2 regions of the Fictibacillus sp. NPDC058756 genome follow, and region 2 is predicted to be linked to the other one. Evidence: riboswitches for the same ligand, from Rfam matches in the RefSeq annotation. Region 2 holds a riboswitch; the other holds the start of a gene.
What was found. A riboswitch is a leader RNA that binds a small molecule or an ion and turns the genes downstream of it on or off. The one in region 2 is predicted to bind S-adenosylmethionine.
Positions count from the first base shown of each region.

Region 1: it holds a riboswitch for S-adenosylmethionine, as region 2 does, so the genes downstream of both, metK (methionine adenosyltransferase) here and mtnK (S-methyl-5-thioribose kinase) in region 2, are expected to answer to the same signal.

Region 1 covers NZ_JBHYPU010000001.1:1,033,330-1,039,143, forward strand. The annotation lists gene ACFW35_RS05195 (MFS transporter) at 1-905, opposite strand, end outside; gene pckA (phosphoenolpyruvate carboxykinase (ATP)) at 1,042-2,625, opposite strand; SAM riboswitch class I at 2,887-3,018, shown strand; gene metK (methionine adenosyltransferase) at 3,180-4,385, shown strand; gene ACFW35_RS05210 (UDP-glucose dehydrogenase family protein) at 4,579-5,814, opposite strand, start outside.
Region 2 covers NZ_JBHYPU010000001.1:2,330,135-2,335,948, forward strand. The annotation lists gene ACFW35_RS11745 (pyridoxal phosphate-dependent aminotransferase) at 1-379, opposite strand, end outside; gene ACFW35_RS11750 (carbon-nitrogen family hydrolase) at 486-1,268, shown strand; SAM riboswitch class I at 1,473-1,644, shown strand; gene mtnK (S-methyl-5-thioribose kinase) at 1,732-2,949, shown strand; gene mtnA (S-methyl-5-thioribose-1-phosphate isomerase) at 2,953-4,008, shown strand; gene ACFW35_RS11765 (EAL domain-containing protein) at 4,033-5,814, opposite strand, start outside.

The sequences.
Region 1 (5,814 bases), 1.3 Mb from region 2:
CCAAATCCTAAACCGAGTGTGAATATTCCTCCTGCCATAGCGTTAATCGCATTTTTAATTTCAAACTTACTCAAGATGATTCCAGTAACTAAAAATCCTGCTCCAGAAGCGGTCATAACAGTACCAATTAATCGTGGTGATACTTCTTTTAATTCTCTAAAGAGAGTAACGAACTGTGAATCGGACATCTGAATAACGAACATGGTAACAGCCATTAAAAGCGTTCCGTACATAATAGCAGGAATACCCTTAATAAATGAGAAGCCATCAAGCATTTCTTTGATAAAGTTCTTCTTTAGCTTATTCTCTTCGTGTTCTTCATTTAGAATTTGTGAGGGGTTTGCTGGAATCTTAAGCAGGAGAAGAACGGATAGCAAAAAGGTTATTGCATCAAGAATAAAGATGATCTTGAAACTCCATAGTGCAAGAAGAAGACCGCTTACTGCAGGTCCGATTATTTTCGTGCCGCTCTCAATTATGGAACTGATTGAGGCAGCTTGCTGCATGTGGTGATCAGGCACAATTTCTTTTAGCTTTCCGTTTTTGGCCGGTGTAAAGAGAGCCGAAAAAATACCTAAACCAAATAATAAAGTATACACATGCCAAAGTTCATTAGCAAAAACGAGACCAAAAATAATGAAACCTCTTGCCGTATCAGAAATAATCATAATGTATTTGCGTTCCCAACGATCAGCCAAGACACCTGCTACAGGTCCCAGTAAAGTCATTGGGAGGGCAAGAGACAAGATAATTAACGAAACTTGTAGTGGTGTTGCTTCCCATTTAAGCCCCACCAGTGTGAACACAGCAAGAATTGACAGCCAGTCCCCAAGATTGGAAATCAGTTGAGCAGAAATCAAAAATTGATAAGGTTTGTTTTTTAATAATTTTTCCGATTGTTCCATGTAATCAGCTCCCGGTTTTTAAAGTGACATCCATGTCGTTATTATAAATGACACTGATGTCACTTTACAACTCTTTTTTTCTAATAAATAACAAAAAACCCTCCCGCTGGATAACGGTAGGGTTGATTTAAGATGATTACGCGAGTGGTCCTGCTTGCGTGATTTCAGAAGAAACGGATTTGAATTTTTCAAAGTTAGCCTTAAATTTAGCAGCAAGTTCTTTTGCTTTTATATCATACTGTTCCGGATTATCCCATGTTTTCTTTGGCTGAAGAACTTGATCAGGAACACCAGGGCAATGTGTTGGAATGTGAAGTCCGAATACAGGATCTAAAACAGTTTCAACAGATGTCAGCTCACCTTCAAGTGCCGCTTGAACCATAGCACGAGTGTAAGATAAATTCATACGACTTCCGACACCGTATTCTCCACCGGACCAGCCTGTGTTAACAAGGAATACTTGAACATTATGCTGATCGATTTTCTTGCCAAGCATTTCTGCATAAACAGTTGCAGGCAACGGAAGAAATGGAGCACCAAAGCATGTTGAGAAAGTTGCTTGCGGTGAAGTAACTCCTCTTTCAGTTCCAGCAAGCTTGCTTGTGTATCCAGATAGGAAATGGTACATCGCTTGTTCTTTTGTTAATTTACTGATTGGAGGCAATACTCCGAAGGCATCAGCTGTTAAAAAGATAATTGTATTTGGGTGACCTGCCACACTTGGCTGAATGATGTTTGGAATCGCATCAACAGGATATGCCGCTCTTGTATTTTCAGTTAATGTGGAATCCTTATAGTCAGCAATACGGGAATCATCATCGATCATTACATTCTCTAATACACTTCCAAAACGGATGGCATTCCAAATCTGCGGCTCTTTTTCTTTGGAAAGATCGATTGTCTTTGCATAGCAACCGCCTTCGACGTTAAATACACCAGTATTAGCCCATCCGTGCTCATCGTCACCGATTAAGCGTCGGTTAGGATCAGCGGAAAGTGTTGTTTTCCCAGTTCCGGATAAGCCGAAGAAAAGAGCTACATCAGCTTCGTTTCCAACGTTAGCTGAACAGTGCATAGAAAGGATTCCTTTTTCAGGAAGCAAGTAATTCATAACAGAGAATACTGATTTTTTAATCTCCCCAGCGTATTCAGTACCACCGATTAACACGATTCGTTTCTCAAAAGAAATAATAATAAACGTTTCAGAGTTTGTTCCATCCTCAGCAGGATTTGCTTGGAAGCCAGGAGCTGAAACTACTGTGAATTGAGATTCATGTGAAGCAAGTTCAGTTTCATTAGGACGCACAAACATTTGATGTGCAAATAAATTGTGCCATGCATATTCGTTAATAACTTGAATAGGAAGACGGTACTCTTGATCTGCCCCAGCGAACCCCTTAAATAAGAATAACTCTTCTTTAGTGCCTAAGTATTGAAGTACTTTTTTATATAATTTATCAAAGTTTTCAGGTGAAAATGGTTTGTTTACTTTGCCCCAGTCAATGGATTTTTTTACTGATGCATCTTCAACGATAAATTTATCCTCAGGGGACCGACCTGTGTATTTCCCCGTGGTTGCTCGAAGTGCACCTGTAGAAGTAAGAATGCCTTCTTTTCTTGTTAATGATTTCTCTACTAAAACCGGAACAGGCAAGTTCTGGTGAGTTGTTTCACGGGTCACAAGTTCATTTAAGGTTGTCGTAAATTCCAAAGTATTCATATCAGACAGTACCATCCTTTATCCTAGAGTGATATATTCGAAAATTAGTATAACACATTAATTTAAATAATGTATACTATTTTATGAAAGCGCATCAGAAAAGTTCTTAATCCAAAAAAAAAGGCTTAAATACACCAGGAATCTCCATCATATTGAAAGCGATATCAAAAAAATACAAAATTCAGCTTCTTCCTATTGATATTAAAGGGATTTCTATTGACATCATGAGGTCATTGCGCTATTATATTTCGAGAACGGCTACTCTTATTCTGAGTAGGTGGAGGGACAGGCCCTATGAAACCCAGCAACCGACATGAAAGCGGAGATTAATGGATCTGCTTAAAATGAAAAGGTGCTAACCTGCAAGGTGAAAATAACCTTGGACAATAAGAGGATGAAGGCATTTTTATTTTAAACCTTTTCCCTCGTGAATGATATGTGAAACAGGGAAGGGCTTTTTTTATGCCTTTTTCAAGGTAAGAACATAAACAATGCAAAATAGATAAGAATAAAGTACCGTATCATACTGAAAGCAATTAAGGGAGGATATTAATTTGTCCAAAAAAGTTAGTCGTCGTTTATTTACATCTGAGTCTGTAACAGAAGGTCATCCGGATAAGATTTGTGACCAGATTTCAGATGCAATTCTAGATGAAATCTTAGCTAATGATGCTAATGCACGTGTAGCATGTGAAACATCTGTTACAACAGGTCTTGTACTTGTTGCTGGTGAGATCACAACTTCTACTTATGTAGATATCCCAAAAGTTGTACGTGAAACAATTAAAGAAATCGGATATGACCGTGCAAAATACGGTTTCGATTCTGAAACTTGTGCAGTACTGACTTCTATCGATGAGCAATCTGCTGATATCGCAATGGGTGTAGACCAAGCGCTAGAAGCAAGAGAAGGCTCTATGACAGATGCTGAGATTGAAGCAATCGGTGCAGGTGACCAAGGTCTAATGTTCGGATTTGCTTGTAACGAAACAGAAGAGCTTATGCCTCTTCCGATTTCATTAGCACACAAATTATCTCGCCGTCTTACTGAAGTACGTAAGTCTGAAGAAATTCCTTACTTGCGTCCAGATGGAAAAACTCAAGTAACAGTTGAATATGATGAGAACGATAAGCCAGTACGTATCGATACAATCGTTATTTCTACTCAGCACCACCCAGAGAACACACTTGAAGAAATTCAAAAAGATATTAAAGAAAAAGTAATCAAGCCAGTTGTTCCTGCTGAGTTAATTGATGAGAACACAAAATACTTCATCAACCCTACAGGCCGTTTCGTTATCGGCGGACCACAAGGTGATGCTGGTCTAACTGGACGTAAAATCATCGTTGATACTTACGGTGGTTATGCACGTCATGGCGGCGGAGCATTCTCTGGTAAGGATGCTACTAAAGTTGACCGTTCTGCTGCGTACGCTGCTCGCTATGTTGCGAAAAACATCGTAGCTTCAGGTCTTGCAGATAAAGTTGAAGTTCAGCTTGCATATGCGATCGGTGTGGCTCAGCCAGTATCAATTGCTGTAAACACTTTTGAAACGGGTAAAGTATCAGAAGAAGTTCTTGTAGAATTAGTTCGCAACAACTTCGATCTTCGTCCGGCTGGAATCATCAAGATGCTTGATCTTCGCCGTCCAATCTACAAGCAAACTGCTGCATATGGTCACTTTGGCCGTACAGATATCGACCTTCCATGGGAGAAAACTGACAAGGCAGAAGAACTTAAGAAACAAGCAAATATTTAATTAGTTAAACAACAGACTCCTGATAAATGGGAGTCTGTTTTTGTTTTGATGAATATAGCGCTTTGTCGAAAATTTCGTATCTTTTAAATAACGTGTGATTTAATAAATTAACGTGCGATTATCAGATTTTCACTCAGCATCTCAAACACAATAATATTAAAAAGCCTGCCATTTTTAAATGGCAGGCATCCTTTTATACAAATATCTGATTTTTAACACCTAAACTGCTAACTTGAGGTCTTCCAATTGACTCATAATTTAGAGGATACTGTTCAGCAGCACTTTTGACCTCTTCAAGAGTAAACATGTTTCTCCCATCAAAAATAACAGGCTGCTGCTTCATTCTCCTAATATTTTCAACCAGCAAAAGTTTTTTAAAATCATCCCATTCAGTAACGATAACTGTAATTTCTGAATCAGTTATGGCTGATTCAAAAGAATGAGCAATGTGCACACCTTCGACGGGGAAATCTCTCACGAGTGGATCGAATGCAGTGACTCGAGCTCCCTCATTCACCAGTTTTTCTGATAAAACAATGGATGGGGCAGAGCGTATATCATCTGTATTTGGTTTAAATGAAAGTCCAAGGAGTGTTATTTTCTTATTTTTTAAATCTTTCCCGTAAGCCTTTATTTTTTCGAAAAAGAGCTCACCTTGTTTTTCATTAATATCGAGTGTCTGACCGATAAAAGGCAGTTCAACACCAATGTCTGCTGCCGCATTTTCAATTGCTTTTAAATCTTTTGGAAAACATGAGCCGCCAAAACCAATTCCGGCTTTTAAAAAGTCACTGCCGATCCTTGGATCTAACCCAATTCCGGACGCTATATCATCAATGTTTGTTCCTAATTGATCACTTAGCTGTGAGATCATATTAATGTATGAAATTTTCATCGCCAAAAAGGAATTTGCAGCATATTTAAGCAGTTCTGCACTTCTTGCATCTGTTTGCAAAATCGGCGCATCCCAAGCACTGTATAAACTTTTCAATATTTCTTGTACTTTTTTGTCTGATGCTCCAATTATAATTCTTGAAGGGTTCATAAAATCATATACTGCTTTTCCTTGCCTGAGAAATTCAGGGTTGTGGGCAAAAGAAAAGTTTGAATCACTGGTTTGTTTATTTGCTATCTGCTCCATTTTTTCAGTTGTACCAGGGGGAACAGTACTTTTAATTACAATAATCTTATCTGATAAACTATGCCTGGCTATCTCGTTTACAGCAGACTCCACCTGTGATAAGTCGGCTTTGCCATTTTCGTCCTGAGGGGTGCCGGTGCAGATGAAAATAATATCACATTCAGAAATAACTTTATGGACATCATGAGTAAAAGATAATCTGTTGAAATTCTGGTGAAGCAAAGGCTCAAGACCGTCTTCAAATATGGGTATGCCTCCAGATTGCAAGGCAGCTATTTTTTCTTTTGC
Region 2 (5,814 bases):
GATCTGGAACAAGAGCAATATTTCCAGAATTTAAATAGCACTGAGATAACTCTACTAAACCCGTTTTACCTCCGAACAATACTGCTACTTCTTTTTCCGGATCCAGCGTAACTCCGTATTCTCTTTTATAAAAATCGGCTGCAGCCTGCTTTAAAAAGGAATGTCCGCGAAACGGCGAGTATTTGTGATATGCAGGATTGTCTGCCCCTTCTTTTAACGCATCAACAATATGATTTGGAGTGGGCTGATCCGGGTTCCCTTGTCCAAGATTAATAACATCATAGCCTTGATCCACATAATGTGATACTTTTTTTACAAGTTTAGCGAAAAATTGTTCCGGCAGTTTCCCCATGACCTCTGCCTGTTCAAAACGTTTCAAACGATCACTTCCAGTCTTATTTGAATGTTCTTGAAATTCTAATCAGTTATGTTATACGCTTAAGGAAATTCTGTAAAGACTTTTTTTGGCAGATAGGAGTGTTTTTGTGAAAATTGCATGTATACAAGTCGATGTCCAATTTGGAAATCCTGGAAAAAACATGGAACACATTGAGAAAAAAATTCGTGAGGCAGTTCGTCATCACAAGCCCGACACCATAGTGCTTCCTGAACTTTGGGATACAGGGTATGACCTGACGCGCCTTGACGAGATCAGTGATGAAAATGGGGAAAAAGCAAAAAAATGGCTCAGTTCCCTTGCTAAAGAGTTCGAAATTAATATCGTTGGCGGATCTGTGGCGTTTCGGAAAGGTAATGACGTTTATAATACAATGCTAAGCTTTGACAGAAAAGGTTCGCATATCGGAACGTATTCCAAGGCACACCTTATTACGCTTATGGAAGAAGAAAAATATATTGCTCCTGGCAAAGAAAACGGTATTTTCACTGTTGATGGGATATTGTCTTCAGCTGCGATCTGCTATGATATCCGTTTTCCTGAATGGATACGCATGCCTTTTATAAAAGGGGCAAAAATTTTATTTGTTCCTGCTCAATGGCCAATCCAGCGACAGACTCACTGGCGTGCTCTTTTGATTGCCAGGGCTATTGAAAATCAGTGTTATGTTGTAGCTTGCAATCGTGTTGGAAGCGATCCGAAAAATACATTCGCCGGTCAGTCTATGATCATCGATCCTTGGGGCGATATTGTGGCAGAAGCCTCCGTTTCTGAAGAAAAAATTCTTTCTGCTGAGATCTCTCCTGAATTGGTTGATGAAGTTCGGGCGAAGGTTCCTGTTTTTAATGACCGCCGTGTAGATCTTTACTAAGTGAAACCCCACTAGTGCAAGCGCAGGGGATGCTAACCGCACGCCCCGCGGAAAGCGAGCACCTGGAGTGGAAATCAACACTTTCAATAAGCTTTACGAGAACAGCTACCAAAAAAAAGTTTGACAAATCGTTTCCAAACATTGTAGTATAACGATTATGAATTGCGCGAATATTATTTCGCTTTAACGAACTGAATAATTGGTCTCTTATCAAGAGCAGGTGGAGGGAATGGCCCGATGAAACCCAGCAACCGACCGTAATACCATTGTGAAATGGGGCGCCCGCAAGATATGGGGAGCCGCTGAATTTTTAAGGAAATCAGCGTATGGCACGGTGCTAATTCCAGCAAAACTAATCGTTTTGCTAAGATAAGAGGTGCGGGACAACTGTCTTTCCGGGCCTCTTTTCTAATATGAAAAGAGGCTCTTTTATTTTTTAAAAACATTCCGGGGGGAACATAAAATGACCGCAAAAGTAAAATCAGCATATGAACCATTAAACGAACTGACTGTACTCGATGTAATTAAACCATTGAACTTTTTTGATACAGCCTCTCTAAACGAGCTCGTTGTTCAAGAGATTGGTGATGGCAACTTAAATCTTGTTTTCCGTTTACAAGATCCTGATTCCGAACAAGCACTGATCGTGAAGCAGGCTCTTCCTTATGCAAAAGTAGTTGGAGAAAGCTGGCCGCTTACTTTAGACCGAGCCAGAATTGAAAGTGATGCTTTATTGCAAGAGGCTGAGTCCGTTCCGCACCTCGTACCAAAAGTTTATTACTCCGATCCACACTTAGCCGTAACAGTGATGGAGGATCTTTCAGACCATGTCATATTGCGCAAAGGTTTGATTGAAGGAAATATGTATCCTCTTCTAGCAAAAGACATCGGAACATTCGCAGCAAATACAGCTTTTTATTCCAGTGATTTTTATCTCCACCCTTTCGATAAAAAAGAACAGGTAAAGCGTTTTTCCAACCCTGAACTTTGCAAGATTACAGAGGACTTAGTATTTACAGATCCATTTTTTGACCATGACACTAACGAGTTTCCTGCTGAACTGAGAAGTGGTGCAGAAAAAATTTGGGCAGATCAAGAATTGCTTCGTGAAGTCGCTCAACTCAGATTTTCTTTTTTAACTAGAGCTGAGATTTTGCTGCATGGCGACCTTCATACAGGAAGTATTTTTGTAAAAGAAGACTCGACAAAAGTGATTGATCCGGAATTTGCTTTCTATGGTCCAGCTGGTTTTGATCTTGCACACTTTTTTGCGAATCTGACACTGAATCATCTTTCACAAAACGCACATGCAAAAGAACCGTTCCATCGGGAAAATGTACAGTCCTTCCTGCTGCAAACGATCGAGAAAACATGGGAGACATACACGAATACTTTTACAGAACTATGGCGCGAAAAAGCATCAGATCCTTTTGCTAAAACAGAAGGCGTTCTTGAAAATTTCCTTCAGCACACCTTTCAGGAAACAATCGGGTTTGCTGGCTGTGAAGTAATACGAAGAACGATCGGTCTTGCACATGTTGCTGACCTTGATTCCATTGAACAAAAAGATATAGAACTTTTTTATAAGAAAAAAGCGCTTGAACTAGGAAGCTATCTCATAAAAAACCAAAGAAAATTTAAGAGTATCACTCAACTAACTGACTGGATTAGAGGTGCATAAACAATGAACGTAGCTGAAAAATGGGTCCCTTCTGTTCGATATCGCAGGGATCATCTTCTTATCTTAGATCAGCAGCAGCTTCCGCATCACACTGTATACTTGAATGTAACAAATATCGAACATGTGTGGGATGCTATTTCAAAACTAAAGGTGCGGGGTGCACCTGCAATCGGCATCGCGGCCGCTTTTGGCCTTGTGCTTTGGAGCAACAGCGAGAAGGATAACAACTTTGAATCCTTTTTATCAAAGCTGCAAGTTCAGCGAGATTACCTTGCCTCCTCCCGCCCGACAGCTGTTAACTTATTTTGGGCACTTGACCGGGTAGTTCGCGCGGCGCAAAAGGCCGTTTCGGTAGAAGATGGTAAAGAAAAGATTGAGCAAGAAGCGATCAACATTCAGACAGAAGATGAAAACACATGCCGCAAGATTGGCGAATATGCTCTTTCACTTTTACAGGATGGCGATGCAGTAATGACAATCTGTAATGCTGGTGCCATCGCCACGAGTAAATACGGCACAGCACTGGCTCCCTTTCACCTTGCAAAAGAAAGAGGATTGAATCTCTCCGTCTACGCAAACGAAACAAGACCTGTCCTCCAAGGGGCTCGTTTAACAGCTTGGGAGCTTCAGGCAAATGATATTGATGTAACGCTCATTACAGACAATATGGCAGCACATACCCTTAAAACAAAAAATATAAAAGCCGTTATCGTGGGCTGTGACCGTGTTGCGGCGAATGGAGATACCGCGAACAAAATCGGAACATTCGGATTAGCTCTTCAGGCAAAAGCGCTGGGCATTCCCTTTTATGTCGCTTGCCCTTTATCTACTCTAGATCTAGGAACAGCAAGCGGTGAAGATATTCCGATCGAGGAGCGTCCTGAAGAAGAAGTCACTCATTTAAACGGTATCCGTATTGCACCTGAAGGCATTAAAGTGTTCAACCCTGCTTTTGACGTAACACCCGCTGAGTATATATCAGCCATCATTACGGAAAAAGGTATTGTGAGCGGTAACTACAAAGATTCTCTTTCTGGGCTTAAGAAGGAAAACAATTAATACAACAAACAGCACACCCCGTGGTCAGGATGTGCTGTTTTTCATTTTATAAAATTCATCTAAAAAAAGTTGTGCTTCATTAGCAGGCATCGGTTTACTGATGATATATCCTTGTGCGGTATGGCAGCCATATTCACGAAGAAGCTTCATCTGTTCGTACGATTCAACACCTTCTGCCACAGTAGTTAACGACAAACCTTCACACATCATAATAATAGCCTTAATGATGGCGGCATCACTCGTATTGAAAAAGTCATCACTCAAGTGGCGGATAAAGCTTTGATCGATTTTAAGCGAATCAACAGGAAAATCTTTTAAGTAGCTAAGTGAACTATAGCCTGTGCCAAAATCATCAATCGATAGTTTAACACCTAGTTCTCTTAATTCCTGCATAATACTTATACTGTATTGCACATTATGAATCATCGTGCTTTCGGTTAACTCCAAATGCAGACACTCAGCAGGTATACCTGACGTTTGCAGCGCCTCTTTTACTTCATATACGAATGACAATCTCTGAAACTGCCTTCCTGAAACATTAACAGATATAGAAAGATGGTGTGCACCTTCATCGTGCCAGTGTCTCAGCTGTTTACAAGATTCAAAGAGAACAAATCTTCCAATGTCATCTATCAGGCCAATTTCTTCTGCAAGAGGAACAAACTGCATCGGTGATACAAGGCCAAGTTCCGGGTGATTCCAGCGTACAAGTGCTTCGAAACCTGTGATTCTTTCCGTCTTCATGCAAAGCTGCGGCTGAAAGTAAGGCTGAAGCTCTCCTTTTTGAATTGCCTTTCTTAAATAGCCTTCGAGCTTAAGGCGTTCAAGTGTAAATGCGTTCATTTCGCCAGTGAAAAACTCACGTTTGCCGCGTCCTTTTTCTTTTGCCTTATGAAGAGCAATGTCAGCATTTTTTATCAATACATCTGCATCCATACTATCATCTGGATAGATGCTTATTCCGATCGATGCACTTACGGTATATTCCTGTCCGTCTAAATAGATCGGCATCTTTAGTGCTTCTGCAATTCTGTTTGCTGTGTTTATCACTTCTCCCGGCTTTTCAAGTGTTGGCAGGATCAGCGTGAACACATCTCCGGCAAAACGGCATAAAAGGTCATCTCCTTTTATCGTCTGTCTGAGCTGCTTGCTAACATGCTTTAATACGACATCGCCGATATGGTGACCTAGACTTTCATTTATAATTTTAAAATGGTCAATATCTATAAACATGACAGCTAGTTTATTCTTGGTATGGTGGTTCTCATCCACAAATTCACGAAGCCGTTTCTCGAATTGACTGCGGTTCGGCAAGCCCGTAAGTGAGTCATGAAAAGCAAGTCTTTCAATCTTTTCTTCTGCATTTTTCTGCCATGTTATGTTTTTGCTTATTCCGTAAACGCCAACAACTGCCTTGTTCACAACTATCGGTATGTTTGTAATGCTGCATACGATTTCGGTGCCGTCTTTTTTCCTGATACTCGTAACAAAAGTTTGCGGTTTGTCATGTATGGCAAGTCGAAAATGTTCAACAACCCGCTTATGATCTTTCTTACATACGAAATTTAACGCATGAGCCTGGAGCATATCTGTTTCAGAAAATCCTAATGTCTGTACAAGTGCTGGATTCACACTTGTAATATATCCGTTCATATCCATTGAATAGATCATATCAGGATTGTGTTCGAATAATGATTTGTAACGCTGTTCAGACTCGAGGAGTGTATTATTCAGCTGCTCCATTTCTTTCGCACTCGCTTGAACCAAGTGTGACATCGCTAAGAGGTCATCTATTTCTTGTGATTG